2 linked regions of the Solwaraspora sp. WMMD1047 genome follow. The protein of the gene in region 2 interacts with the protein of the main gene of each other region in a pairwise test. Links are inferred from orthologs where the notes say so. Each region holds a gene or a part of one and is shown on either strand. Other genes may lie near its edges.

Region 1 (14,273 bases), 1.2 Mb from region 2 along the record:
GGCAGCGCGGCTACGCGGTGGACCGCGAGGAGAACACCGAGGGCATCGTCTGCTTCGCGGTGGCGGTGCCGCTGCAGTCGCCGGCCGCCGACGCCATCAGCCTCTCGGTGCCCGCCGCCCGGCTCGGCGCCGACAGCGAGGAGCGGATCGTCGCCGCGCTGCGCTCCGCCGTCGGCCAGGTCCGGGCCGCCCGGCGGCTGCTCTCGGCGACCTGAGCCCGGCCGCCCCGCACCGGCCCCGCCGGCCGGGACTCGAACCGTCCAGCGCTTGCGCTCGTTATTACAGGCATGTAAATCTATTCCCAACGATCGATGGGAGCGCTCCCGCAACATTTTCGGGATCGCCCCTCGACCGCCCGCCCACACCCCCGACTCCACGGACCCCCACCAGCCAAGGAGCACCATGAGACGCCCCATCCGCGCCATCGCGGCGGCGGCCCTGCTCATTCCGGGCACCATCGCCGCGATCGCCCTCGCCGGCCCCGCCGCCGCCGACACCCAGATCTGCGAGCAGTACGGCAGCACCACCATCCAGGGCCGCTACGTGGTCCAGAACAACCGCTGGGGCACCACCGCCCAGCAGTGCATAAACGTCACCAACAACGGCTTCTCGATCACCAGCCAGCAGGGCTCCGCCCCCACCAACGGCGCCCCGGTGTCGTACCCGTCGGTCTTCCTCGGGTGCCACTACACCAACTGCTCCCCCGGCACCAACCTGCCGATGCAGGTGAGCCAGATCAGCAGCGCCACCAGCAGCATCAGCTACAACTACGTCAGCGGGGCCATCTACAACGCCTCGTACGACATCTGGCTGGACCCGTCGCCCAAGCGGGACGGCGTCAACCAGATGGAGATCATGATCTGGTTCAACCGGCAGGGCTCGATCCAGCCGATCGGTTCGCCGGTCGGAAACGCCACCGTCGGCGGCCGGAACTGGGAGGTCTGGCGCGGCAACAACGGCGGCAACAACGTCATCTCGTACGTCTCGTCGTCGCCGATCAGCAGCTGGAACTTCAGCGTGCTGGACTTCATCAACGACACCCGCAACCGGGGCGCGATCACCAACGCCTGGTACCTGACCAGCATTCAGGCCGGCTTCGAGCCGTGGCAGGGCGGCACCGGGCTCGGCGTCAACTCGTTCTCGGCCGCGGTCAACGGCGGCGGCCAGCCCACCAACCCGCCGCCGAACCCCACCACCCCGCCGCCGAACCCGACGACGCCGCCGCCCGGCAACGCTAGCTGCGCGGTCACCTACACGGCGAACTCGTGGAACTCCGGCTTCACCGCCGACGTGCGGATCCGCAACGGCGGGTCGAGCACCATCAACGGCTGGACGCTCACCTACAACCTGCCCTCGGGGCAGCAGGTCACCAACGCCTGGAACGCCACCGTCAGCCAGAGCGGCTCGGCCGTGACGGCCCGCAACATCTCCTGGAACGGCAGCATCGCCCCGGGCGCCACCGCGTCCTTCGGCTACCAGGGCACGCTGTCGGGCAGCTACTCGTCGCCGACCGCGTTCTCCCTCAACGGGACGGCCTGCTCGCGCGGCTGACCGCGCACCGTCGGAGCGGCCGCCGGTCCTGGACGCACGCCCGTCCTCCACCGGCGGCCGCGCCGTCGTCCGTCCAGCTCAGACCGCCGCGTGGGCATCCGCGAAGACCAGCCGGGAAAGATCCTGACCGGGTACGTCAGTAGGCTCGCCGGCCGGCAGCAGCGGCGCGAGCGCCTGGTGAACCGCGCGTACCCGACCGTCCTGGTAGGCACCCGGGTCGTCGGTGGCCCGCAGCAGCGCGCCACCGTGCCGCAGCGCCACCACCTCGCTGAACGCCCCCGACTCGCGCAGCGCCGCGAGCCCGCCCAGCCGTCCGACCAGCTCCTTCGGACACACCGTCACCCACTCGTACCCGCGCAGCACCTGACGGCTGGCCCGGGCCGACTCGACGACCCCGCGGTCGAGGGCGCCGTCGAGGATGGTGGCCGGCGCCAGCACCCCGGCGTTGACAACGATCTCGCCGTAGGTCGGATCGGCCAGGTCACCGGTCAACCGGGTCAACTCGATAAGCGCCGGCACCACCCGGGGCAGCCCGCCCGGCCGGTCCTGGAACCCGACCGAGACCTGCAGCTTCACGTGCCGGCGGTCGGCGAACCGGTAGACGTACAGGTCCAGTTCGGACGCGGTCGCGGCCGGCGCGACGTCGAACCAGTGCGCGGAGAGCTGGTACAGGTCCTCGGTCAACCCGTCGGACCACTGCTGCGGCCGCTTCCGCCGAGGGCGACCGTCGGCCGTCTGCTCATGTGCGCTGAGTGACATCGTCGGCTCCGGCGCCCCCGGGGTCATCACGGCTGGTAACAACAGCCGGCACGCTTGGTCATGCCAGTAGCGCAGGATCGGGCCGAGCGTCGCGAGGTCGTCTCCGCAGTCCAGATAAAGCACACAGGTCGCGAAGTCCGGCCCCGGCCCGACGCTCTCCGACCACATCGGTACCGCAGCGGCCGCTTGCGCACCGTAATCGTTCACCATTTCTTCCCTCCCCAGGCTTCTACGCACAGTCACCGTAGCGGGGTTCACCTCAGGAAGCGATAGCTGTCAGCACTCCGACCAGAGGAAACCGCGTACCAATCACGCGCAGCAGCACCGAAGAGAGCCCGCCGCATCGGTTCGTCGACGCAGCGTTACATGATCAGCGGCCGAGGGCGTCGATCTCGGTCATCTCCTCCGGCGACAGAGCGAAGTCGAAGATGTCGAAGTTGGTGCTGATCCGCTCGGGGGTGACCGACTTCGGGATCACCACGATCTCGTGCTGGAGGTGCCAGCGGAGCACCACCTGGGCGGCGCTCACCCCGTGCGCGTCGGCGACCCGGACCAGCACCGGGTGCCGCAGCTTGGTGTTCTTGAACGGGCTGTAGCCCTCCACCGCCACCCCGCGCCGCCGGTTCTCGGCCAGCCGCTCCGCGTCGTGCAGCGACGGGCTCCACGGCACCTGGTTGACCGCCGGCGCCTCCCCGGTCGCCTCGATGAGCGCGTCGAGCTGCGGCACGCTGTAGTTGCTCACCCCGACCGCGCGGGCCAGCCCGAGTTCCCGGATGGCGAGGAACTCCCGCCAGGTGGCGACGCCGGCCTCCTCGCGCGGCGGCCAGTGGATCAGCCAGAGGTCGACGTACTCGACGCCGAGCGCGGCCAGGCTGGCGTCGATCGTCGCCCGTTCCCGGCCGGCCCGCTCCGGCGGCAGCTTGGTGGTGATGAAGATGTCCTCGCGGGCGATCCCGCTGTCCCGGACCGCCCGGCCGACCTCCTCCTCGTTGCCGTACATGGTCGCGGTGTCCAGGTGCCGGTAACCGGCGTCCAGGGCCTGGCGGACGGCGTCGTAGCCCTGGCCGCCGGTGGCCTGCCAGGTGCCGAAGCCGAGCAGCGGCATCGCCACCTCGCCGGGGAGCAGGACACTGGGCTGCGCGACAGATGCGGTCATGTCGTCATTCGTACCCCAGACCGCCGGGAACATGCTCCTGACGGCGACCCGACAGTTGCCGTCCGGTGGGGTGGACCGGGCCAGACGAACGGGTGGTGGTCGGCAACGCCGGCGCCGGCATAAAGTACCCGGATACCGTCGACGCGGACGACCTGCCCCGTACTCGCCTGAGCCGCGGCCCGCCCATCGCCGGACGGCTCTGCGCCGTGGCCTGATCCGCGCCCCCCGCACCGCCGCCGGGCTGGCGCGCGCCCTGTTCAGCTCGTCACACCTGGCCGAAGGATCGCCGGATGAATCGCCTCAACACCCTCCCCACCTACCCGCGCCACCCCGGCGCGACCGACGAGGAACTCCGGCGCACCGCCGCCGACATCCTCGCCGCCAACTGGGCCAACGACCACACGGTCCCGTCCCGCACGCTCTACCCGCACCAGTGGAGCTGGGACGCCGCCTTCATCAGCATCGGCCTGGCGCACGTCGCGCCGGACCGGGCCTGGCACGACCTGCGCAGCCTCTTCACGGCGCAGTGGCCGGACGGCCGGGTGCCGCACATCGTGTTCGACCCGGGCGTGGCCGAATGCGACTACTTCCCGGGTCCGGCGTACTGGGGCCGGCCGACCACCGGGATCGTCCAGCCCCCGGCGCACGCGATCGCCGCCTGGGAGATCTACCGGCGCCGCCCGGACGAGGCGGCGCTGCGGGAGCTGCGCTGGCTGTATCCGCGGCTGGTGGCGCAGCAGGACTACCTGACCGATTACCGGGACGTCGGCGGGGCCGGGCTGAGCAGCATCGTGCACCCGTGGGAGTCGGGACTGGACAACAGCCCGTCCTGGGACGCGACCCTGGCCGCCGTGCCGGTTCCGGTGGATCCGCTGGCCGGCTACCGGCGCCGGGACAACCAGGTGGGCGCCGTCGACCACCGCCCGACCGATCTCGACTACGCCCGTTACATCACCATCGCGTCGGCGTACCGGGATGGGGGTTATCGGGACGCGGAGCTGGCCGCGCGGCACCCGTTCCTGGTCGAGTGCCCGGCGTTCAACGCGCTGCGTGGCGCGGCCGAGCTGGCGCTGGCGGAGATCGCCGCGGTGGTCGGGGCGGACCCGGCCGGGCACCGCGACCGGGCGGCGGCGATCACCCGGGCGCTGACGGACCGGCTCTACAACCCGGACACCGGGATGTTCCACGCCCGGGACGTGCGGACCGGGCGGTCCAGCCCGGCCCGGTGCGTGAACGGTCTCGTCCCGCTGATCCTGCCCGACCTGCCGGCGGCGCAGGTGGCCGGCGTGGTGGCGGCGGCCGAGTCGGCGCGGTTCGGGCTGGCCGAAGGGCTGGCGGTGCCGAGCTACGACCGGACGGCGGCCGACTTCGACCCGCTGCGGTACTGGCGCGGCCCGGTCTGGATCAACGTGAACTGGCTGCTCTGGCGCGGCCTGCGCACGCACGGCCGGGTGGAGCGGGCGGCGACCCTGCGGACGGCGATGCTGGACCTGATCCGCTCGGCGGGCTGCTACGAGTACTTCGATCCGGGCACCGGGGAGGGGATCGGCGCCGCGGCGTTCAGTTGGACCGCCGCGCTCGCCCTCGACCTGCTCGCCGAAGGGTAAGCCTCGGTGCCCGGCGCCGCCGGTGTGGCCCGTCGGCGCCGGGCACCGAGCTATATCGACCTTGGTAGATTTATTGGGTACCGGCGTGTCGCTCATCCTCAGGAGGATCTGTCATGTCCGCATCCCGACTGCGCGCCGTCGCGCTCCCGCTGGTCGCCGCCCTGCTGCTGGTGCTCGGCCCGCTCACCGCACCGGCCGCCGCCCAGAATCCGCTGATCCCGCTGCCGGCCCCCGACCAGCCGGTGGTCTCGGAGCTGACCCCCACCAGCGCCCTGCTGACCTGGCCCCGCTCCGGCGGCCCGGTCTTCCGGTACTCGATGAAGCGCCTGGTCGACGGCGAGTGGCAGGGGTACGCCTCAATGCCGTCCACCTCGTACCGGGTCGCCCTCACCCCCGGCGCCGAGCACACCTTCGCGGTGTACAGCGTGGCGCTGCCCTTCTCCGGCTACACCACCAGCCCGCTCTCCGAACCGGTCACCGTCGTCGCGCCGACGCAGTAACTCCCCCGGCGATTCGGGCTTGCAGTTGACGCAGCGGCAACACCTACCGTCATCAGCACGACCGGAAAGCCCGGTCGCGATCACGGAAGGTGACGGGTGGCCATGGCCTGGTCGATCGCCTAGGTGGCTCGGGAAGCCGGCGTGACGTCGCGAACCCTGCGGCACTACCACGCGATCGGGCTGCTCACCCCGGCCTGGACGGCCGAGGGCGGCCGCCGCTACTACGAGCAGGAGCAGCTGCTCCGGCTGCAGCGGATCCTGCTGCTGCGGGAGCTCGGGCTCGGACTCGACGCGGTCGCCGAGGTGCTGTCCCGGCAGGGCCACGACAGCGCCGTCGAGGTGCTGCAGCGGCACCGGGACTGGTTGGTCCGGGAACGGGACCGGCTGGACCGGCTGGTCCACACCGTCGACACCACGATCTGCAACATCCAGGAGGGAAGGGAGATGACTCCCCGGAAGGTGTTCGCGGGGTTCGAGACGAACCCCTACGAGGCGGAGGCCCGGCAGCGCTGGGGCGACGCCGCCGTCGACGCCGCCGACCAGCGCATGCAGGGCTGGTCCGACGACGACGCCGAGCAGGCCCGCACCGGCTATGTCCGGGTGCACGAGGGCCTGGCCCCGCTGAAGGCGGCCGGGGTGCCGGTCACCGACCAGCGGGTCCAGGACCTGATCCAGCTCCACTACGAGGTGACCTGCCTGTTCTGGACGCCCAACCGAGAGGCGTACCAGGGCCTGGCCCAGATGTACGTGGAGGACGAGCGGTTCCGCGCCAACATCGGCGGCGGTGACGACGCGCTCGTCGAGTACCTGCGTGACGCCATGCTGGTCTACGCCGACCAGCGGCTCGACGGCTAGCGCAGCCCCAGCGCGGTGAGGGCGGTGACGAGGTCTGGCGCGGTGGCCAGGTGCCGGATCTCGTCCCGCTCCCGCAGGTGCAGGTGGCAGCCGCCACGCTCGTACCGGACCGCGACCGCCTGACCGGCGTGGTGCCGGCCGAGCCGCCGGATCAGCCGTACCGGGTCGATCGGGTCCAGCGCTGTCGCCAGGGCCTGCGGCACCGCGATCGGCACGGCCGGGTCGGCCGGCACCGCGGCCGACACGGTGATCTCCAGCGACCCGAGGAAGCTGGCGACGGCCGCCTCGATCGTGTGGTGGCAGGGCGGGTCGGCCGGGTCCGAGCCGACCCGCACGTCCCAACTCTCGCCCTGGATCAGCCTCGGGTCACCGACGTTGCCGATGTGGTCCCGGATCGTGACGGTGACCGCCAGGCCCAGCCCGATGCCGAGCCGGATCACCGCCGCCAGCGGCGGCACGTCCGGCCGGACCGCCGACACCAGCACCCGGGCCGCCGGCCGGCCCCGGGTCACCTCGGCGAGGTTGGTGAGCACCGGATCGGCCCCCGCATGGTCGACGGTCACGATCCCGTCGCGTAGTTCGTCGCCGATCGGCCCGCCGCGATCCAGTTCGGACAGCTCCTCGGGGCGTACCCCGAAGGAGGTCGCCCACCCGGCCAGCCGCCAGCCGGCGGGAAGCTGGTGGACCGGTTTGCCGCCGGGCTGGGTCGCCACCAGCGGCGCGTCGGCGGCGCCGCCCGTCCAGTTGAGGTGGGTGACCCGGGTCGCCAGGTCGCTGATGGTGACGGCGGCGCCCCGGTAGATCCGGCGGCTGTCGCCGCACCGGAAACAGGGCAGCGCGGACGGATACCGGCCGGCACCGAAGCAGACCTCGCAGGCCGGGTCCGCCGGCCGGTCCCCGACCGTGCAGCCACACGGCCGCAGCCGGCTGGCCTTGTCGCAGGCCGGGCATTCGGCGTACGGGATGGGCGGTCCCAGCCACGCCGGAGCCGGCGGCTGCCAGCCGCGCCGCAGGTTGGTCGTCAGCCGGCTCACCACCCGACCGGTCGGCTCCTCGACGAGGGTTTCGGTGCTGCCGGCCACCCGCAGGCTGGTGTGCCACCACCGGCCGTCCCGCCAGATCGCCTGCGCGCCGGCCGTGGGTTCTCCGGTCCGGGGGTCGGTCAGGTCGGCGAGGAGGCGCCGTTCGAGCACCTCGACGGCGACCGGTTCGGCAGGCCGCTGCGGGGCGCCGGCGAGCAGGTAGTGGGCCGGGGCGGTGCGGCCCCGGTCGGCCAGGCCGAAGAGGGCGTCCTCGACGGTGGTGGCCAGCAGCGCGGCGGGCAGGTCGTCGGCCCAGCCGCGCGGCCGGTCCGGCACCGGGCTGCCGTGGACCTCGTACCGGATGTCCCAGCGGTGGTCGTCGCGCGGCAGGCGCCGGACCTCCAGCACCAGGTCCAGCCGGAGCAGGTCCGCGACCCGCCGCAGCCGGTCCAGCTCCCGGGTCGGGTCCGGCGCCGGGCGGGCGGTGTTGCGGCCCAGGTAGACCAGCCAGGCACTGTGGCTGTGCCGGGCGATCGCGTCGGCTTCCAGGGCGTGCCGGTGCTGCTCGGGCAGGTCGGATCGCCACTTTGGCGGCAGGAACAGGATCGGGCCGTCCGGCGACCGCCCGCCGTGCTCGTGCCAGCCGGCCGCCCCGACCCGGGCGGCGAGGTCACGCAGCAGCGGCGCCACCGGCAGGTGCCAGCCGGCGCCGTAGGGCCACCGGCACGGCCGCACCGACCCGGGCACCACGTTCGCGGACGCCACCGCCCCGGTGTCCAGGTTCGCCACGGTGACCACGAGCTGGCTCCGCCGCCGACCGGTCTGCCCGCACCCGTGGCAGGCCCGCGCCACGCTGCCGATCCCCTGACAGAGCCGGCACTGCGGGTACGGCTCGCCGTCGCCCGCGCAACTGCACCTCCCCAGGGTGAACGTCATCCCGTCACAGGTCGGACAGACCACCACCAGGTCGCCGGTCACCGCCGGGACCGCCGTCGCGTCTGGTCACTCACGTCGGGCTCAACCCCATTTCCGGGTACGCCGACGCGGGTCGACCGCCAGTGCCTCAGCGCCGCCTTGATCCGCCGGTTCTGCTCCCGGGTGCGCTCCAGCTCGGCGTGCAGCAGTTCCAGGTCCCCGGCCAGCCGGCCCAGGAAGCTCGCCACCTCTGCCGGGTCGATCCCCCGCCGCCAGTAGGGCACCGGGCGGAACCGCCGGGTCCGGACCTGCCACGGCGCCAATGGCTGGTACGGCACCGTGCCGCCCAGGAACCCGCCACCCGGCCCGGACGGCATTCCACTTCGCAATAGACGATGGATCACGACTGGCACACCGACACCGGCCTTTCCGGATTGAGGTTACGAACAGTTCGATCGGCGAATTTGGCGCGAGTTATACCGGCCGCCGGAGCCATTGATCGGCGGCTTGGATTCTTCGATTTTGGGGGTCGCCTTGGGCCGGCCTCCCGTGGTAAAACTCTTGGCAAGTCGGTTAAGGGAGTTCCTGACTCCTTCTGAGACCCGGCGGGGGTAGCGCCACTCCCGTCACCGCAAGGCGGCTATTGGCACAGCCGCGGTGCCGGTAACGAACGAGCGCGGAACTCCCGTAAGCAGTGGACCGTCACCACCTTCACCTCCTCCGACGCCCGCACAGCGGCGCCTGAACCTCACGCTGCCAACGAGGCCGGATGGGAGCAACCGTTCCCCATGGCCATTTCTGGCCATCCCCGAAAGGTGGATCATGACGACCCGCATGTTCAACCGAACCCTCCGAGCACAGTGGCTCGGCCTGCACCTACGACACCTGCGTGAGAAGCGCAAACTCTCCCTGGAACTCGCCGCAGAGATGCTTGGCCGGGACCGGTCGGCCCTGGGCCGCTTCGAACGGGCCGAGTGGCCGATTCAACGGCCGGATGTGGAGCACCTGCTCAACATTTACGGCTTCTACAACGCCGAGGCGCGGGCAAGGATGCTCGCTGTGGCAGACGAGATCTGGCGCATCGATCGCTGGGATCAGAACGACGGCGAAGTCTCTCACGCCGGGTTCATCGACGTGCCGTGGCTTGAGTCGCGTGCCGAGCGGATCAGTTCCTACCACTCCCTGGTGGTACCAGGTCTGTTCCAGCTCCCCGAGTACGCAGAGTTGGTGATCCGCTGCGTTGAAGGACCTACCGCCGCCGAGTCGGTCATCGGAAAGGGCCTGGCGCTCCGCTTGGAGCGTCAGCGGATGCTGGAGCGGGAGGACCATCCCTACATCGAGACCATTGTCGACGAGTCTGCGCTGCGCCGGAGCATCGGCGGCTCAGCTTTGCACCGGACACAACTCGCGCACCTCGCCGAGATCGCCCGGCGCCCGCGCATCGACGTCCGGGTGCTGCCGGCCTCAGTCGGCCTCCATCCCGGCGTTGACGGATCATTTTGGGTTTTCCGGATGCCGGCGCCGTACCCTCCGGTGGCCTATCAGGAGAACCGAGCAGGCCGGCTCTTCCTGGAATCGCCCAAGTCCGAGGGCTTCCGTGATGCGTACGATCGGGTGGCAAAGGCCGCGCTCGATCCGAGGGCTTCGGCTGAGCTGATAGCGACCATCGGGGAGGAACTTCCATGATCGAGAACCTGCCGGCGGTGGCCTGGCACATCAGTACCCGCAGCGCCGACACTGGCGCAAACTGCGTCGAGGCCGGGCCGCTGGCCGACGGCTCGGGTCGGGTGGCGGTGCGGCACAGCAAGTCCCCCGACGCCGCCACCATCGTCTACACCCGTGGCGAGTGGGAAGCCTTCGTCGCGGGCGTCAAGGACGGCGAGTTCGACTTCTGAACCCGGGTGGGCGTCCCGGCGAAATCCGGGACGCCCGTCCGCCGCCGGACGCCCCACCGACAATCATCAACGGGTGTAACCAGTCGCTCGTAGAGGGTCAGCGCGCAAGTTCTCCGCTGTCGGGGCGGCGACTGGGGCAGCACCGGGCCGGCGGTCTCGGATAGTGTCCGTCCGGACACGCAGACGAGACGCTCGTCGACGTCGGCGGGCCGGAGGGGATCGCATGGCCAGCATCGAGGAAGTCAAGGCGGCACTCGCTCAGGCGGCCGAGCAGGGCAACCAGACAGCCGGCCAGATCCGCGCCGCGATGGAGGGCACCGAGCAGGTGCTGACCCGGCTGCGGACCGTCTCGGCCGGCACCAACCACGCGAAGATCGCCGAGGCGATCAGCCGCGCCGAGCAGACCCGGCAGCGCCTCGCCGAAGCCGCCACCCTGATGCAGGGCACCTCCGCCGCCGCCCGCGAATACGCCAGCCACCTCGGCTGACCCGCCTGAGACTGGATCGGTCGTGAACATCGCCGAGGTCAAGGCCACATTGCGGCGGGGGGACCTGCACGCCGATGACGCCAGGCAGACCTTGCTCCGCGTCCTCGTCCACGTTCAACAAGCAGAGAGTTTGGCGCTCCGAACGTGCCACGACAGCGAGGACGACCTGGTGAAGACCGGGCTGGAACGGCTCGACGAAGCTTTGTCGTGGGCCCACGAAGGCGTTGACCTGCTTCGCTCGGCGGCCGACGCAGCGGCCGCATATGCCTCGACGCTCTGATGGGTGAGGTTTCGGTCGGAGCAGTTGTCGCGCAGTTCCACGCTCTGCTCGACCTCATCGACGCGAGCGCCATGGTAGCTGTCCAAGCCCGAGAGGAGGCCGAGCGGGCGGGTACCGCGTACGCCGAGGTTTCCAGAGGCACCAACGACCCTCTTCTGGAGGAGGCGGTCACCCGGAGCCGGGCGGGAGCCGACAAAGCAGGCGAGGTCAGCCGTTCCCTCGCCGATGCCGCCACCTGCTTCGCAGCCTATGTCAATAGGATCGCCCCTGGCTCGGTGCCCGCCCGCGACTCAGCTCCGGATTCGATGCCGTCCGGCGCCGATGTCGTTACCGCCTCCAGCGGGCGGGGCAGGCTCGCCAACAGAATGATGGACCGGCTCATGTCGGTCGCCAACGCTGATGACGGGCTCCAGCATGGCAAGCAACTGGGAAACATACTCCAACAAGCCACCGGATCAGGTGGCGTCGCCGTACCAAGGTCCTCCGAGCCGGTGATCACCTCGACCAATCCGCCGGGAGGAGCTACGGCGGGCGACGCCCTCCTGGCGGCGTTCACCGTGGCGATCCTCGGGATCAAGGGCGTTGAGGTGGCCGAGAGAATACGCAGGAAAGCTCGACCGTCAAGTCAGCGAGAAGATCGGGATGACAGTCAAGATGCATGAGAACACCAGGTTCCTTCGCGCGGTCCTGCAACAGGATTGGGATACCTACGACGCCCTGGTCGGCGAGTTCGAGCAGCAGAACAAGGGCACCCCGGTCGCGATCATCGCGTCCGCCTTCAGCCTCGCCGTCGAGAAGCGGTTCGGCCGGACCAAGGACGTTGGAGAGATCATCAGGTTCGTGGCCGACGCTCGCGCCGCGCTCGCTGAAGGTCGAGCGCTGCCTGCCGCCGAGGCCGAAGCCCTGATCTTCGCGACCCTCGACATGGACGAGCCCGGCGTCGCTGACACGGTCGAGCGCCTCGACATCGGCACGATCGCCGAGATAGAAGGACAGCTTCTGTTCAAGCTGGTCGCGGATGACGGCATGTCCGAAAGCGAGCTCGACGCCTTCCTCAGGGAGGCCGAGAACCACCTCGAACGTTGGCAGTCCACGAGCGGTGGATAGCGACCACCCGGCAGGATTGGGATGGCAGTCGAGGTCGACCTCATCGAGTTCGTTCGGACGCTCGTCCGTGACGAGTACGAGGCGAACGACCACTACGAGCGGAAGCTCGATGACGACGGTTGGGCTGGCTGGCCCCCGTACCTCAGCGCACTCTTTTTCCTCGCTGTCGACAGGCGGTTCGCTGGCGTCTATGACGAACCGCAGGTCATTCGCAGCCGTCCTTGACCCACCCGTCAAGCTGCAGGTCCCTCCTGAGGAGATGGGCAAGATCCAGACCTTGATCGCGTACACGATCTTGTATCAGGAGAACCTGTCCGACGAGGAGCTTGATCAGATCCTGCAGGAGGCGCGGGTCATCGCCGATCGCAGGCTGGGCAACGGTTGAGCGGCCTCTCCGCGCCCGGCTGGGTTGGACCGGGCGGTCCGACGCCAGTGCCGTCATGCGCCCTGGCCGGTGGGGTGGGACCTGAGTCGGCGGTAGGCGTCCGCGCCGTCGGGGACCCAGGGCCACTCGGTGAGGCGGTGGTCCAACTCGGCCTCGGTCAGGAAGGCGTACCAGGAGATCTCCTCGGTCTGCGGGTTGACCGGCGCGTCCCAGACCACCTCGTAGAGGGCGCACCACCAGGTGTGCTCGGCGGACTCGTAGAGGTAGGTGAACAGCGGCGTCGGCGCCGGTAGCCCGGTGACGCCCAACTCCTCCTCGGCCTCCCGCAGCGCCGCGTCGTGGTAGGACTCACCGGCGCCGACCACGCCGCCGACGAACATGTCGTACAGCGCCGGGAAGACCAGCTTCCGGTCCGCCCGCCGGTGTACGAAGATCCGCCCCTGCGCGTCGCGGACCAGCACGAACACGCAGCGGTGTCGCAACCTGCGGGCGTACGCCTCGGCGCGGCGCGCCTGACCGACCACCCGGTCCCGTTCGTCCACGATGTCGAGCAGCTCGTCGGCCGAGCGCGGCACCTGCTCCGTCATCAGCCGACCGCCGGCTCGGACTGCCGCCGGTGGTAGTGCCGAGCCACCCGGGCCCGGTTGCCGCAGGACGGTTTGCACCACTGCTGACGCGGGTGGTCCCGCAGGAAGTAGCGCACGCAGCGCGGGGCCATGCAGGCCAACAGCAGCTCCCGTTCCGGGCCGCCCAGGAATTCGATGGTGGCGCGGGCCAGCGCGGCGGTCAGCCGTACCCCCAGCTCGGCCGGCCCGGTCACCTGCCCGACCGCCGGCGGCGCGTCGGCCGGCCAGCTCAGCACCGGTCGCACCGGCAGCCGACCGGCGGCCTGGTTGAGCCGCGCCAGGGCGACCTCGGCGGTGAGCAGGTCGGCCGCGTCGGCGCGGCTCGGCGGAGCCGGCCGGACCGCCCGGGCCAGCAGGGTGCGGACCACGCGGCGCAGCGCGACCACCGCGCGCCAGGCCGACTCGTCGGGCCGGTCGCCCGTCAGATCAAGTTCCCCGGTGTACGGCCGCAGCAGGCCGCGATGACGCTCCAGCCAGTCGGTCAGCCCGGCGGGATCGGCGAAATCGTCGGCGACGCCACCGGCTCCGTCGTGCCGGATGGTGCCGGCAAGGGCGAGCGTGAGCTGCGATGACATCGGCGCTCCAACGGCCTGTCGACTGATTCCCAGGGTGAATGCTAGCCTAGCCGATCTAACGGTTTAGATTCCTTAAGCCATTAGGAGAGGCGATGCTCCTGATAGCCCACATCAGCGACACCCACCTCGACGACGACCCCAGATCGGCCGAGCGCACCGCCCGGATCTGGGACCACCTGCACGCGCTCCCCCAGCCGCCCGACGTCATCCTGGTGACCGGGGACATCGCCGACCATGGCGAGCTGGCCGAGTACCAACTTGCCGCCAAGCTGTTCGCGTCGCCGTACCCGGTGCTGGTCTGCCCCGGCAACCACGACGTGCGGGACGCGTACCGCAGAGGTCTGCTGACCGACCCGGACGGCGGTGACAGGCCGATCAACGCCCGGTACGACGTGGCCGGCGCGGTCTTCCTGCTCTGCGACTCCAGCATCCCCGGCCGCAACGACGGCCGGCTCGACGCTGAGACCCTGGACTGGCTCGGCGACCAGCTCGCCACCACGCCGCCGGAGGCGCCGGTCTTCGTGGCCTGTCACCACCCGCCCGTCCGGCTCTC
Region 2 (14,305 bases):
CTACCTGACCGCCGCGCCCGACGACCAGCGCGCGATGGACGCGGCGGTACGCGAACTCGCCGCCAGCCACCCGGACCTCGCCGGCCGGGACCGTTTCGAACTGCCGTACCGGACGAGCTGTTACCGGGCCCGCCGCCGCTGACCGTCAGAGGTTGCGCTCGTACACCATCCGCAGGCCGATCAGGGTGATCATCGGTTCGTGGTGGGTGACCGTCCGGCACTCGCCGATCACCAGCGGCGCCAGGCCGCCGGTGGCGATCACCGCCCGCACCTGCCCGAGCTCCTCGGTCATCCGCTCGACGATGCGGTCCACCTGACCGGCGAAGCCGAAGTACATCCCGGCCTGCAGACACTCGACGGTGTTCTTCCCGATCACCGAACGCGGCTTGGTCGCCTCCACCTTGCGCAGCTGAGCGGCCCGGGCCGCCAGCGCGTCGAAGGAGATCTCGATCCCGGGCGCGAACGCGCCGCCGAGGAACTCGCCGCGCGCACTGATCACGTCGAAGTTGGTCGTCGTACCGAAGTCGACCACGATGGACGGCCCGCCGAACAGGTGGAACGCCGCCAGCGTGTTGACCACCCGGTCCGAGCCGACCTCCTTGGGGTTGTCGATCGCCAACTGCACCCCGGTCTTCACACCGGGCTCCACCACCACGTGCGGAATGTCCTGGTAGTACCGGCTCAGCATGGCCCGCAGCGAGCGCAGCGCGGCCGGCACGGTGGAGCAGGCCGCCACCCCGGTGATCTCGACCGCGTCCCCGGCGAGCAGCCCCCGGAACATCAGCCCCAGCTCGTCCGCGGTGGACCGGGCGTCGGTCTTGACCCGCCAGGAGTGGACCAGCTTCTCGCCCTCGAAGGTCGCCAGCACGGTGTTGGTGTTGCCGATGTCAATGCAGAGCAGCATCTGTCAGTCCCGGTCGGAGTCTCGGAGATCCAGCGCGATGTCGAGGATCGGCGACGAGTGGGTCAACGCCCCGACCGAAAGGTAGTCCACGCCGGTGGCCGCGTACCGCGCCGCGGCCGCCAGGGTCAGCCCGCCGGTGGCCTCCAACTCGGCCCGGTCACCGACCGCCGCCACCACCTCGGCCAGCAGCTCCGGGGACATGTTGTCGCAGAGCAGGAAGTCGGCGCCCGCCCCGACCGCCTCCTCGGCCTCGCCGACGGTGGTCACCTCGACCTGCACCGGCACGTCCGGGAACCGCTCCCGGACCCGCCGGTACGCCGCCCCGATGCCGCCGGCCGCCAGCTTGTGGTTGTCCTTGATCATCGCGACGTCGTAGAGGCCCATCCGCTTGTTGCCGCCGCCACCCGCGCGCACCGCGTACTTCTCCAGGATCCGCAGCCCGGGAGTGGTCTTGCGGGTGTCCAGCACCTGCGCCTTCCCGCCGGCCAGCGCCTCGGTCCAGGCCCGGGTGTGGGTGGCCACCCCGGACATCCGGGTGAGCAGGTTCAGCGCGGTGCGCTCGGCGGTGAGCAGCGCCCGGGTGGGGCCGGTGACCGTGGCCAGTACCGCGCCGCGGGCCACCGCCGCGCCGTCGCGGGCGGTGCGGACCACCGACACGGTACGCCCGCCCACCACGTCGAAGACCGCCGCCGCGACGGTCAACCCGGCCACCACGCCGGCCTCGCGGGCGACCAACTCGGCGGTGTCGACCTGGTCCGCCGGGATGGTGGCCACGCTCGTCACGTCCAGCCCGGCCGGCCCGAGGTCCTCGGCCAGCGCGGTACGCACGATCCGCTCCACCTCGACCGGGTCCAGCCCGTCGGCCCGCAACGCCTCGATGATCGCCGGTGTCATCCCAACGCCTCCCAGTCCTGCCGCAGTACGCCGGCCGGCCCGAGCGAGCCGACCAGATGCCCGAGCCAACGCGGGTCTGGCTCCGGATGGTCCTCCCGCCAGTGACAGCCCCTGGTCTCCCGGCGGGCGTACGCCGCGTCGACCAGGGCCGCCGCCACGGTGACCAGGTTCGTCGCCTCCCAGCTCGCGGTCTCCGGCCGGCCCCGGGTGTCGCCCAGCCCGGTCAGGGCCGCGCCGGCCCCGCGCAACGACTCCGCCGACCGCAGCACCCCGGCGCCGCGCGACATCGCCGACCCCAATCCGGTACGCACACCCGGGTCGACCACCCAGCCGACGCCCCCGGTCCACGCCCCGCCCGGTGCAGGCTCAACCGGTGCCGGCAGGTCCCGGGCGATGTCCTCGGCGATCCGGCGGGAGAAGACCAGCCCCTCCAGCAGCGAGTTGCTCGCCAGCCGGTTCGCGCCGTGCACGCCGGTGCAGGCGACCTCGCCGCAGGCGTACAGGCCGGGGATGGAGGTCCGGCCGTGCCGGTCGGTGCGGACGCCGCCGGAGGCGTAGTGGGCGGCCGGCGCCACCGGGATCGGGTCGGTGGCCGGGTCGATCCCGGCGGCCAGGCAGGAGGCCACGATGGTCGGGAACCGGCTGGCCAGAAACTCCGCGCCGAGGTGCCGGGCTTCCAGGTAGACGTGGTCGGAGCCGGTGGCCAGCAGCACCCGGTGAATGCCCTTGGCCACCACGTCCCGTGGGGCCAGTTCGGCCTGTTCGTGCTGGCCGACCATGAACCGCTTGCCGTCGCCGTCGACGAGGTGGGCGCCCTCCCCGCGCAGCGCCTCCGAGACCAGCGGCTGCTGGCCCTGCCCGGCCCCGGGCACGAGCAGCGCGGTGGGGTGGAACTGGACGAACTCGATGTCGGTGACCGCCGCGCCGGCCCGCAACGCCAATGCCACGCCGTCGCCGGTGGAGACGGTCGGGTTGGTGGTGGCGGCGAAGACCTGGCCCATCCCGCCGGTGGCCAGCACCACCGCCCGGGCCAGGACGGCGCCGACCCCGTCCGCGCTGCCCTCGCCGAGCACGTGCAGGGTCACCCCGCACGCCCGGCCGGTGCCGGCCGGGCCGGGGGCGCGCAGCAGGTCCAGCACCAGGGCGTGCTCGACCAGCCGGATCCACGGGTCCCGGCCGACCGCCGCGTGCAGCGCCCGCTGCACCTCGACGCCGGTGGCGTCGCCGCCGGCGTGCACGATCCGGTCGGCCCGGTGGCCGCCCTCCCGGGTCAGCATCAGCGTCCCGTCGGGGTGCCGGTCGAACTCGGCGCCCAGCCGGACCAGCTCCCGCAGCCGGGTCGGCCCCTCCTCGACGAGCAGCCGGACGGCCTCGGGGTCGCAGAGCCCGACCCCGGCGATCTCGGTGTCCCGGGCGTGCGCCGCCGGGGTGTCCAGCGGGTCCAGCACGGCCGCGATCCCGCCCTGCGCCCACCGGGTGGAGCCGTCGTCGATGTTCACCTTCGTGACGACGGTGACGTGCAGGCCGGCTTCCCGCAGGTGCAGCGCCGCGGTGAGGCCGGCGATCCCGGACCCCACCACCACCACGTCGGTGGTCTCCACCCAGCCGGGGGCCGGCGCGGCGAGCAGCGCCGGAAGGCTCGGCAGGGGCGGTCGCGGTGCTGGCTGATCCATTCCCACAGTCAACCGCGCCGGGTGGCCCCGGCGCAGCGCGGGGCGTAGAGAAGTGGGCCAGGCCGCTCGCTCAGGCCCGCCGGACCGGTAGGCCGGCCGGTCCGGCGCCCTTGGCCGATCGGGTGAACGTCGTGTCGTTGCGCCAGAGATAGCACCGCACCCCACGGTTGCCGGCCCGCCACTCCGCCTCGCTGGCCGGCAGGACCACCACCCCGGCCCGGGCCCGCAGGTTCCGGTCCTTCGGCACCTGGGCGTACCCGGCGAGGACGTTGTAGCACTCGGTGTAGAACCGCGCCCACTCGCCGTCCCGGGCCGGATAGTCGAGGTCCGCCGGCGCCCGCCAGACCCCGACGAACTCGCCGTTGTGCCGCTGGTCGCAGCCGACCGGCGACATCTTCTCGATCCGGCCGGTCCCGGTCAGGTCGACCGTGTAGCAGGTGAGTCGCAGCGGTGAGGACTCGACAAGCGCATCGCGCAGGCTGGCCTCCCGGGCGGCCGGCCTGGCCCGCCCCTCGATGTCGGTCATCTCCCGCAGGTCGCAGCGGAACCACCGGGCACCGGCGGTCCAGGCCACCGGCGTCGGCAGCGCCACGCCCAGCCACAGCCGGCCGTGCCGCCACTCGTCGCCGACGTACTCCCGGGCTTTGCCGTCGCACTCGGTGTAGGCGGCGGCGAGCTCGGCCGAGTCGCGGGCCGGCGGCGCGGGCAGCCCGGCCGCGGCGTCGGCGAAGGTGCCGACGTGCACCGTCTCCACCTGGTGCGGGCTGACGCACTCGACCGGCTGGTGGTCGGCCAGGGCCACCGTCTCGGCGAAGGCCCCGGGATGGCAGACCCCGGCGGCCGGCACGAACGGTCCCGCCTCGGGCAGCGCCGGCCAGTCGTCGATGAGTGCTCCGTCCACCCCGGCCGGGTTGCCGCAGCCGGTAAGCGCGATCCCGGCCGCGACGGTCAGCGCCACGGCGCTCAGCCAACGACGCATCGCGTCCCTCCCCAGGGCACCGAGATTCCGGCTCGACGCCCTCCAGGTTACGCGGGCGGACCGGAAAAGTTACCCACGCGAACCGGTGAGCAGGCCGCCCGGCACCGGGTCACCAACCATGCCGGGGACCGCGCCGGCCGGGTCGGCACCCAGCTCGATGATCCGGTTGGCCGCGTCCACATGCACCACCCGGGGACGGTAGGCGGCCGCCTCGGCGTCGTCGAACTGGCCGTACGCGATCAGGATGACCAGATCCCCGGGGTGCACCAGGTGCGCCGCGGCACCGTTGATGCCGATCACGCCACTGCCCCGCTCGCCCGGGATGACGTACGTCTCCAGCCGGGCGCCGTTCGTCACGTCGACGATCGCCACCTGTTCGCCGGGCAGCAGGTCGGCCGCTTCGAGCAGCTCGGTGTCCACGGTCACCGAACCGACGTAGTGCAGGTCGGCCTGGGTCACGGTGGCCCGGTGGATCTTCGACTTGAGCATGGTGCGAAGCATCGGTTTCCTTCCCTGGATCACGACGTGGCGGCGGCCAGCCGCAGGCCGATGTTGTCGATCAGGCGGGTGTCGCCGACCCAGCCGGCCACGAGCAACCGGGCCGGCCCGGCGACCGGGTCCGGTCGCAGCTCCGGGTCGGTCAGCACCAGATAGTCCAGCCGCGCGCCGCCCTGGTCGGCGTCGAAGGCCCGCTGCGCCGCGGCGAGCACGGCCGCCGGGTCGAGCCCGCGGGTGGCCGCGTCGGCACCCGCCCGCAGCGCGGTCGACAGCGCCAGCGCCCCCTGCCGTTCGAGACCGGCCAGGTAACGGTTCCGGCTGGACAGCGCCAGACCGTCCGGCTCGCGGACCGTCGGCACCCCGACGATCTCGACGTCCAGATCCAGATCCCGCACCATTCGCCGGACCAGGGCGAGCTGCTGGTAGTCCTTCTCGCCGAAGAAGGCGTAGTCGGGGCTTACCAGGTTGAACATCTTGAGCACCACGGTGAGCACACCGTGGAAGAAGCCGGGCCGGCTGGCGCCCTCCAACTGGGCGCCGAGCGGGCCGGGGTCGACCCGTACCAGCGGGTCACCGGCCGGGTAGACCTCCGCCGGCCCCGGTGCGTAGACCAGGTCGACCCCCGCCGCGCGGCAGATCTTCAGGTCGGCCTCGAAGGTGCGCGGATAGCGGTCCAGGTCCTCGTTCGGACCGAACTGCAGGGGGTTCACGAAGATGGTCGCGACCACCAGGTCGGCCCGTTCCCGGGCCGCCACCAGCAGCGCCTCGTGCCCGGCGTGCAGGGCACCCATCGTCATCACCAGCCCGACCCGACCGGTGGCCGGGCCGAGGGCCGCCGCCAGTTCGGCCCGGGTCCGCAGCACGTCGGTCACGCCGGGGCCTCCCCCGCCGCGAACGCCGGCCCGCGCTGCCGGTCGGCGAGCACCTCCAGCAGCGACACCGCGTCCACCGGCCGGAGCCGGCCGGCGTCGATCGCCCGGTCCGCGGTCCGCCGGGCCAGGGCCAGATAACCGGGTACGGACTCCGGCGCGACCTGCGCCAGCCGGTCCAGGTGCCGGGCCACCGTGCCGGCGTCGCCCCGCGAGACCGGGCCGGTCAACGCGGCGTCGCCGAGCCGGAGCGCGTTCTCCAGGGCCGCCCGCAGCAGCGGACCCAGCACCTTCTCGGGCTGGCCCACCCCGGCCTCGCGCAACCGGTCCGTGGCCTCGTTCACCAGCGTGACCAGGTGGTTCGCCCCGTGTGCGAGGGCGGCGTGGTAGAGCGGCCGGTCCGACTCGGCGACCCACTCGGGCACCCCGTCCAGATCGGCGACGAGCCGGGTGGCGAACGGGCGCAGCGCGGGCGGCGTGGTCACCCCGTAGGAGATGCCGGGCAGGTTGGCCAGGTCGGCCGGCGTACCGGTGAAGGTCATCGCGGGGTGCAGGGCCAGCGGCCGGGCGCCCACCGCGGCGGCCGGGCCCAGCACCGCCAGCCCGTGCGCGCCGGAGGTGTGCGCCACCACCTGGCCCGGGCGCAGCGCGCCGGTGTCGGCGAGCCCGGCCACCACGGTGCCGAGAGCGTCGTCGGGCACGGCGAGCAGGAGCAGGTCGGTGGCTGCCCGGGCCACCTCGTCGGCGGGCCGGTTGACGGCGGCCGGGAGCAGCTCGGCGATCCGGGAGCGGGTGGCGGCGGAGACGCCAGCGGCGGCGACCACGTGATGGCCGGCCCGGCTCAGCGCCGCGCCGAGTACGGCGCCCACCCGGCCGGCGCCGACGACGCCGACGGTGAGCGGGGGGCGCGTCGATGCGCTCATCTCAACGATCCAGTCCTCGAAGTGGGGTACCGGTCGGGGCAAGTATGCGCCGCCGTTACGCAGGGGTGACAAGAAGGTGTGAAAACCTTCACCGGCGCCCCGACCGCGGAATGCCGGCGTCACCGCCGGCGGCCCGGGGCGCTCCGCATAACCTCTGTTGATGGCCGTTGGCTGGCGGGCCGCGATGGCGGCGGCACTCTACGGACCGGCCGGGTTCTTCGTCACCGGGTCCGGCCCGGCGGCGCACTTCCGGACCAGCGTGCACGCCTCGCCGGTCTTCTGCGCGACGCTGCTGCGCCTGGTCGAGCAGGTCGATCTGGCGCTCGGCCGGCCGGACCGGCTGGATCTGGTCGACATCGGCGCGGGCCGGGGCGAGCTGCTGCGCGCCCTCTGCGCGCAGGCGCCGCCGGACCTGGCCCGGCGGCTGCGACCGGTCGCCGTCGAACTCGCCCCCCGGCCGGCCGATCTGCCGCCCGAGATCGACTGGCGGACCGAACCACCGGTCCACTCGACCGGGCTGGTAGTGGCCACGGAATGGTTGGACAACGTGCCGCTGGACGCGGCCCAACTGGTGGAACCCGATCGCTCGGCTCCACCAGCTGACCCGGCGGAACCGGCGAACCCGGCGGGACCGGAGGGCCTGGCTGGGCCGGCTGGGCCGGTCAACTCTGCGGAGTCGTGGGGGGTGCGGTGGCGGCGGGTGCTGGTGGACCCGGCGACCGGAGCCGAATCGCTCGGCGGGGCGGTCGAACCGGCCGAGGCGGCCTGGCTGGCCCGCTGGTGGCCGCCGGCCCACAGCACCCGGGCCGAGATCGGGCTGCCCCGCGACCTCGCCTGGGCCGGCGCGGTCGGCACCCTGGAGCGCGGGCTGGCGCTCGCCGTCGACTACGGCCACCTGGCCGACGACCGGCCACCCCTGGGCACCCTCACCGGGTTCCGCGCCGGCCGGCAGGTGCCGCCGGTGCCGGACGGGACGTGCGACATCACCGCCCACGTCGCCGTCGACTCGGCCGCCGCCGCCGGATCGGCCGCCGCCGGTACGCCGTACACGCTGGTCCGGCAGCGGATGGCGATGCGCGCGCTCGGGGCCGACGGCGGCCGACCGCCGCTCGCCCTGGCCGCCACCGATCCCGCCGGTTACCTGCGTGCGCTGGCCGCCGCGTCGGCTACCGCGGAGCTCACCGACCCGGCCGGCCTCGGCGGTCACTGGTGGCTGCTCCAGCCGGTCGGCGCACAGGTCGCCGCGGTCGTGGCACGATGGCCGACATGACCACCGAGGCGGGCGCGTTGCGGGAGTTGACCGTCGGCACCGGAGCGGGCCTGGACACCGCCGACATGGTGCTCAACATCGGACCGCAACATCCGTCCACGCACGGCGTACTCCGGCTCAAGCTGGTGCTCGACGGCGAGCGGGTGGTCTCCTGCGAGCCGATCGTGGGCTACATGCACCGGGGTGCGGAGAAGCTCTTCGAGGTCCGCGACTACCGGCAGATCCTGGTGCTGGCCAACCGGCACGACTGGCTCTCCGCGTTCTCCAACGAACTCGGGGTCGCGCTGGCGGTGGAACGGCTGATGGGCATCGAGGTACCGGAACGGGCGGTCTGGCTGCGGACCGCACTGGCCGAGCTGAACCGGGTCCTCAACCACCTGATGTTCCTCGGCTCCTACCCGCTGGAGATCGGGGCGATCACCCCGATGTTCTACGCCTTCCGCGAGCGGGAAACGCTGCAGACGGTGATGGAGGAGGTCTCCGGCGGCCGGATGCACTACATGTTCAACCGGGTCGGCGGCCTCAAGGAGGAGGTCCCCGCCGGCTGGACCCGCCGGGCCCGGGAGGCGATCGGCGAGGTCCGGCGGCGGCTACCGGACCTGGACAACCTGATCCGCCGCAACGAGATCTTCCTGGCCAGGACGGTCGGGGTGGGCGTGCTGCCGGCCGCCGACGCCGCCGCGTTCGGCGCCTCCGGACCGGTCGCCCGGGCCTCCGGGCTCGACTTCGACCTGCGCCGCGACGACCCCTACCTGGCGTACGGATCGCTCACCGTGCCGGTGGTGACCCGGCGCACCGGCGACTGCCACGCCCGGTTCGAGGTCCTGCTGGACCAGGTCCACGTCTCGCTCGACCTGGCCGAGCAGTGCCTGCTCGAGGTGGACCGGATCAGCGGGCCGGTGAACGTCCGGCTGCCCAAGGTCGTGAAGGCCCCGGAGGGGCACACCTACGCCTGGACCGAGAACCCGCTCGGCATCAACGGCTACTACCTGGTCTCCCGGGGCGAGAAGACACCCTGGCGGATGAAGCTGCGAACCGCGTCGTACGCGAACGTGCAGGCGCTTGCCACCCTGTTGCCGGGCTGCCTGGTGCCGGACCTGATCGCCATTCTCGGCTCGATGTTCTTCGTGGTCGGCGACATCGACAAGTAGCTTCGGCCACCGTCAGCGGCGGTGCAGGTCGGTCACCGCCAGCGGTCGTCGTCCGACCAGCGGGTTCCACCGGCCCGGGGAACGTCATCCGCCGGCGGGTAGCCGTACCTCGGCTCGTCCCGGTGCCGCCGGCCGCGTACCGGCTCGAGGTCCGGGGACGCGTCGTCGGGGTCCGGGCCGCTCGACCCCCAGCCGGACCCGGTCCGTTCCCAGCCGGAGCCGGCCGACTCCCAACCCGAGCCGGCCCGCTCCCCGTAGGCCGGCTCCCCGGGTCCGCCGGAATGCCGGCCGCCCCGGTCGGACCCAATGTCGCCGCCCGACCAGGCGTCGCCGCCCGAATCAACATCGCCGCCCGACCAGGCATCGCCGCCCGAATCAACATCGCCGCCCGACCAGGCATCGCCGCCCGACCCGGCCGGCAACGCTCGTCCGCCCCACGCGGACTCCGACCGATTGTCGCTCCCCCACTCCCGGTCACCGGCGGCCGGTGCAATTTCCTGCCGGCCGGCCCAGGGTTGATCGGTCCAGGGTTGGTCGGTCCAGGGTTGGTCGGTCCAGGCTTGGTCGGCGCGTTCGGACCAGTAGCCGCCGACGGGGCGCGGCCCGGCACGGTCGCCAACCCGGTCGGCGCCCGCCACGGGCTGCTCCTGGCGGACCGCGGCCCACCGGTTCTCGACCCGCAGTTCGGTGCCGGATCCGTCGGCGCGTACCGCCGCGTGCCGTTCGCCCATCCGCACCTCGCGGCTACGATCGTCGGCGCGCGCCGCGGCCCACCGGTCGCCCGCCTCCGCACCCGACCAGCCCGCGGCGGATCCCGGGTCGGCGGCCGATCGATCGGAACGGGGCCGAACATCGCTCGGCTGGCCGCCGGCGGGATACGGACCATCGACCGGGTAACGACGCTCTTCCTGCCCCGAATCGCGGCCCGGGCGACGGGGTGGCGGTCCGGACCAGTCCGGCGGACCGACCCGGTCGCCGTACCCGGTCCGCGGGTAACCGGCGTCGCCATATCCGGAGCGCGGGTAACCGGCGTCGCCGTACCCCGTCCGCGGGTGCCCGGTATCGCCGTACCCCGTCCGCGGGTAACCGGCGTCGCCGTACCCGGAGCGCGAGTAACCGGCGCCGCCGTACCCGCTCTCGGGGGGACCGTCATCCGGCTCTTCGTCGCGGCCGCCACCGCCGTAGATGTTGCCGGTGCCGTAGATGTTGCCGGAGCGGGGCTCCTCGTGTGGCCCGACAATCGTCTGCCGGGTGGTCACCTTGACGGTTTCGGTGTGCCGGACCACACCGGCCGGCAGGTGCGGGGGGCCGCCGGCCGACCTGGCCGCCCACTCCCGCCCGGCCGGCCCCGATTCGCGCCGGTGACCGCCGGACCCGCCCCGCCGTCCGGCGTCCGCCGCCGGCTCGTCGAACCGACCCGGCTCGTCGAGCCACCCCTGGTAGCCGCGCGCCCGGTCATCGGGCCGACGCTCTTCGTCGCGCCGACGTCCGTCGTACCCGCGCTCTTCGTACCCGCGCCCGTCGTCGCGCCGGCGGGCGTCGTCGTGTCGGCGGCCGTCGTCGTACCCGCGGGCGTCGTCGTGTCGGCGGCCGTCGTCGTACCCGCGTCCGTCGTCGTGCCGGCGGCCGTCGTCGTACCCGCGGCCGTCGTACCCGCGCTCTTCGTGCCCGCGCCCGTCGCCGTCTCCGCGGCCGTCGTGTTCCTGGTCGGCGTCGTGTCGACGTCCGTCATGCCGGCGGTGTCCGTGGTTGCCGGCCTCGTCACGCTCGTCGCCGGCGACCCGGCGGCGTCGGTCGGAGCCGGCCCTACCCGCGCGGCTGCGCTCGTGGTGTCCGAGGTCGTCGTGATGGCCGTCGCGGTCGCCGATCCACCGCCGTGCGGCCGCTTCCGGCTCGTCCGCTCCCGGGGAGTCATCAGCTACGACGGCGTCGGGGGTGGTGGTGATCAGCCGCAACCTGGGCGGCCCGGGTGAGCCCGACGACCGATCGGCCCGGTCGCCAGCGGAGACGACCGGTACCGCAGCTGCTGCCACCCGGGCGGACCCGGAGGGCACCGACCCGGACCGCGCGGACCCGGAGGGCACCGACCCGGACGACACCGGCCCAGGGTCGGGGCGGGCCGGGTCCCGATGCCCGACCGGCGCCGCGGCTCCGGCCACCGGTCGGGTCGCGGCCGCGGTGGACTGGGCGGCCGTCAACTGGCCGCGCAGTGACTCCACACTGTTCTGCAGGACCTGTAGCTTCTCGCCGAACGCCTTGTGGGTGGCGCGGGCCGCGGTTGCGACGTCGTTGCGCACATCCGCGCGCAGCTCGTCGATCTCCTCGGCGACGATCTCCTCCAGGTCTGCCCGGATCGCCTCCGGATCACCACGGAGGGTGATGGACAGTCCGATCAGGACAACCGCCAGGATCGCCAGCACCGCGGCGATCCGCAATGGCCCGTTCCCCCGCGCCACCAGCAGGAGCAACGCGGCGAGCGGGGCCAGCCCGACCCCACACCAGAACAGCACGGTGGCCAGCGGCCGGCCGCGCCGTGGTTCCGGGGCCTCCTCGGCTGGCATGGCTGTGCAGCCTACCCACTGTCGCCGTACCGCGAAACGGCGGCGGACGGCGCGGGGCCGGCGCCGCAGATGCGACGCCGGCCCCGGACGGGCCCGGTGGACGGCTCAACTGGTGGCGATCGCGCCGTCTGACGAGAAGACCAGACCGACGCTGATCTCACCCTGGTTCAGCGCGCCCTTGGTCAGCGGTCCACCCGGATCGAGCGAGCTGAACGAGCCGGCCTGGAAGCCGTACACGTCGGCCAGGCCGACCTGGCACTTCGGACGCTGCGGGCACTCCGGCGGGCCACCGAGTACGGTCGCCTGTCCGGAGCACTTCTCCGCCAGCTCCGACAGGGTGCGCACGCCGTACTTGTCGGCGAAGTCGCGGGTGACCGCGAAGGCGTTCTGGTTCTGCGCCGGTGACGGCTCACCGAAGGCCAGCCCCGACTGCTCACCGACCGTCCGCAGGCCCTCCGTGGTCTTGGCCAGGTCCGGCGAGGAGATCTCCGGCGGGTTGGCACCGTTGACCTTGCCGTTGAGGAACTCGGCCAGGGTGGCGGCGTACTCCGGCACCACCTGGATCTCGCCCTTCTCCAACGCGGGCTCGTAGAGCTCCCGGTTGCCGATCTGCTGGACGCGGACCTCGTAGCCGGCCGCGGTCAGCACGATCCGGTACAGCTCGCCGAGGGTCTGGCTCTCGCTGAAGTTGGCCACCCCGACGACCAGCGACCCGCTCTGACTGGCCGGAATGCCGGCGGTGAGGTTGTTCGCCGTGGCGAACTCCTCGGCCACCACCCGCGGCGTCTTCCGCTCGATGTCGACCGCCCGGTTCAGCGCGATCAGCTTGCTGGTGTCCAGCGCGGCCGAGACCTTGTTCAGGGCCGCGATCATCTCGGGGTTCGCGGCCTTCGCGTTGATCGCCGGGATGATGTTGTCGGTGTTCTGCAGGGCCTTGTCGTCCTCGAGCACGATCAGCTCGCTGCCGGCCACCGGGGCGCAGCCCGGGCCGGACGCGCCGGCCGCCGGGGCTTCGGTGCCCGACGAGCCGGCGTCCCCGCAGCCGGCGAGGATCCCCGCCGCCGCGACGGCCCCGACCGCGCCAAGTGCCAGACGTGTACGTGCGCGCATGACGCCCGCCTTCCGTGTCCCGGCGCGACCCCCACGGGCCGGCCGCGTGTCCGACGGGCGATCTGTCTGATGAACGCCCGCGACTTCCACCCAACATCCTCCGGCTCGGACCGACAACCTGGGCCTGATGTTGTCACCAGATCGTCACGCGGTCCCTGGGTTCGGCCCGATCCCCGGGCGCTCAGGTGCCGGATACCGCGTCCGCGGCGCGGCGGCGGGCGCGCGACCGCACGCGGCGCAGCGGCCGCGGGGTCACCGCCCGCTCGACCGTGGCGAGAATCACCTCGACCAGCAACGCGAGCAGGGCGACGAGCAGTCCACCGGCCAGGATTTGCCCGGCCCCGGTGGCGATGTCGAGCCCGAAACCGGCGCTGATGATCTGGCCGAGACCACCGCCGTTGACGAACGAGGCGAGCGCGGTGGTGGCAACCACCTGAACGGCGGCGGTCCGGAAACCGGCGGCGAGGTACGGGATGGCCAACGGCAGCTCGACCTGCCGCAGCAGCTGCCCACCGGAGAGCCCCATCCCCCGCGCCGCGTCGCGGGCCTGCGGGTCGGCCTCCCGCACCCCGGTGTAGGCGTTGGCGAGCAGCGGCGGGATCGCGAAGATCGCCAACGCGATGATCACCGGCGGCCGGCCCAGCCCGAGGAAGGTCAGCGGCAGGATGGTGAGCAGGGCCAGGGTGGGGATGGCCAGCGTCACGTTGGAGATCAGCACCACCACGCCGCCACCGCGCCCGGTGTGCCCGAGCCAGAGCCCGATCGGCCAGGCCACCAGGCAGCCGAGCGCGACCGCGGCCGACGAGATGATCAGGTGCTCGCCCAACCGGTCCAGCACCCCACCCGGGTTGGTCCAGTTCAGCGGATCGTTGAGCCAGACGATCGCCTGCTCTACCGGGTTCACGACGCGCTCCGGCGGTTGGCCCAGGGGGTGAGCAGCCGGCCGACCCCGGCCAGCAACAGATCCAGCACCAGCGCCAGCCCGACGCAGAGGATGGTGCCGGTGACGATCTCCGCCCGGTACAGGTTGTTGCGGAATCCGCCGATGATGAGCTGACCGAGACCGCCGTGGCCGACCAGCACCCCGACCGTGGTCAACGCCACCGTGGAGACCGTGGCCAGCCGCAGACCGGTGAGGATGCCCGGCAGGGCCAGCGGCAGGTCGATCCGGATCAGGCGGGCGAACCGGCCGTACCCCATGCCCGCCGCGGCCTCCCGGACCTCCGGCGGCACCTGGTTCAGGCCGGCCAGCGCGTTCCTGATGATCAGCAGCAGCGCGTAGAGGACCAGACCCAGCAGCACCGTCCGGGTGCCGGTGCCCAGGTAAGGCGCCACGAAGGCGAAGAGCGCCAGCGACGGAATCGTGTACAGCACCCCGGAGAATGCGAGAATCGGCCCGGTGAGGGACCGGAACCAGTACGCCAGTACGGCCAGCGGGATGGCCACCAACGCGGCGAGCACCACGGCCCGTAC

What was found.
Region 1: the proteins of panC (region 2) and O7627_RS07535 interact in binary tests that used the Escherichia coli proteins (3 or more experiments, as listed by UniProt). The link is inferred for Solwaraspora sp. WMMD1047 from one-to-one orthologs.

The regions. Positions count from the first base shown.
Region 1 is NZ_JARUBL010000001.1:1,620,314-1,634,586, reverse strand. The notes cover bases 11,340-14,273. They hold O7627_RS07535 (NUDIX domain-containing protein), read right to left. Parts: upstream 13,107-14,273; coding sequence 12,573-13,106; downstream 11,340-12,572. Other genes in these bases: O7627_RS07525 (metallophosphoesterase), read left to right, coding at 13,813-14,273; O7627_RS07530 (ABATE domain-containing protein), read right to left, coding at 13,106-13,720; O7627_RS07540 (hypothetical protein), read left to right, coding at 12,394-12,519; O7627_RS07545 (hypothetical protein), read left to right, coding at 12,156-12,359; O7627_RS07550 (hypothetical protein), read left to right, coding at 11,670-12,134. Outside these bases: O7627_RS07620 (IclR family transcriptional regulator), read left to right, coding at 1-215; O7627_RS07615 (cellulose binding domain-containing protein), read left to right, coding at 403-1,551; O7627_RS07610 (hypothetical protein), read right to left, coding at 1,630-2,520; O7627_RS07605 (aldo/keto reductase), read right to left, coding at 2,681-3,466; O7627_RS07600 (hypothetical protein), read left to right, coding at 3,757-5,073; O7627_RS07595 (fibronectin type III domain-containing protein), read left to right, coding at 5,187-5,573; O7627_RS07590 (TipAS antibiotic-recognition domain-containing protein), read left to right, coding at 5,697-6,428; O7627_RS07585 (hypothetical protein), read right to left, coding at 6,425-8,428; O7627_RS07580 (DivIVA domain-containing protein), read right to left, coding at 8,425-8,742; O7627_RS07575 (helix-turn-helix transcriptional regulator), read left to right, coding at 9,188-10,051; O7627_RS07570 (DUF397 domain-containing protein), read left to right, coding at 10,048-10,260; O7627_RS07565 (hypothetical protein), read left to right, coding at 10,484-10,747; O7627_RS07560 (hypothetical protein), read left to right, coding at 10,770-11,027; more of O7627_RS07555, read left to right, coding at 11,027-11,339.
Region 2 is NZ_JARUBL010000001.1:421,926-436,230, reverse strand. The notes cover bases 3,895-6,860. They hold panC (pantoate--beta-alanine ligase), read right to left. Parts: upstream 5,821-6,860; coding sequence 4,969-5,820; downstream 3,895-4,968. Other genes in these bases: O7627_RS01980 (Rossmann-like and DUF2520 domain-containing protein), read right to left, coding at 5,817-6,740; panD (aspartate 1-decarboxylase), read right to left, coding at 4,520-4,951; O7627_RS01995 (septum formation family protein), read right to left, coding at 3,895-4,450. Outside these bases: O7627_RS02015 (class I SAM-dependent methyltransferase), read left to right, coding at 1-142; O7627_RS02010 (type III pantothenate kinase), read right to left, coding at 146-904; nadC (carboxylating nicotinate-nucleotide diphosphorylase), read right to left, coding at 908-1,798; O7627_RS02000 (L-aspartate oxidase), read right to left, coding at 1,795-3,471; more of O7627_RS01995, read right to left, coding at 3,542-3,894; O7627_RS01975 (SAM-dependent methyltransferase), read left to right, coding at 6,901-8,010; O7627_RS01970 (NADH-quinone oxidoreductase subunit D), read left to right, coding at 8,007-9,161; O7627_RS01965 (hypothetical protein), read right to left, coding at 9,194-11,722; O7627_RS01960 (glycine betaine ABC transporter substrate-binding protein), read right to left, coding at 11,828-12,832; O7627_RS01955 (ABC transporter permease), read right to left, coding at 13,014-13,736; O7627_RS01950 (ABC transporter permease), read right to left, coding at 13,733-14,305. UniProt on the Escherichia coli protein: Catalyzes the condensation of pantoate with beta-alanine in an ATP-dependent reaction via a pantoyl-adenylate intermediate.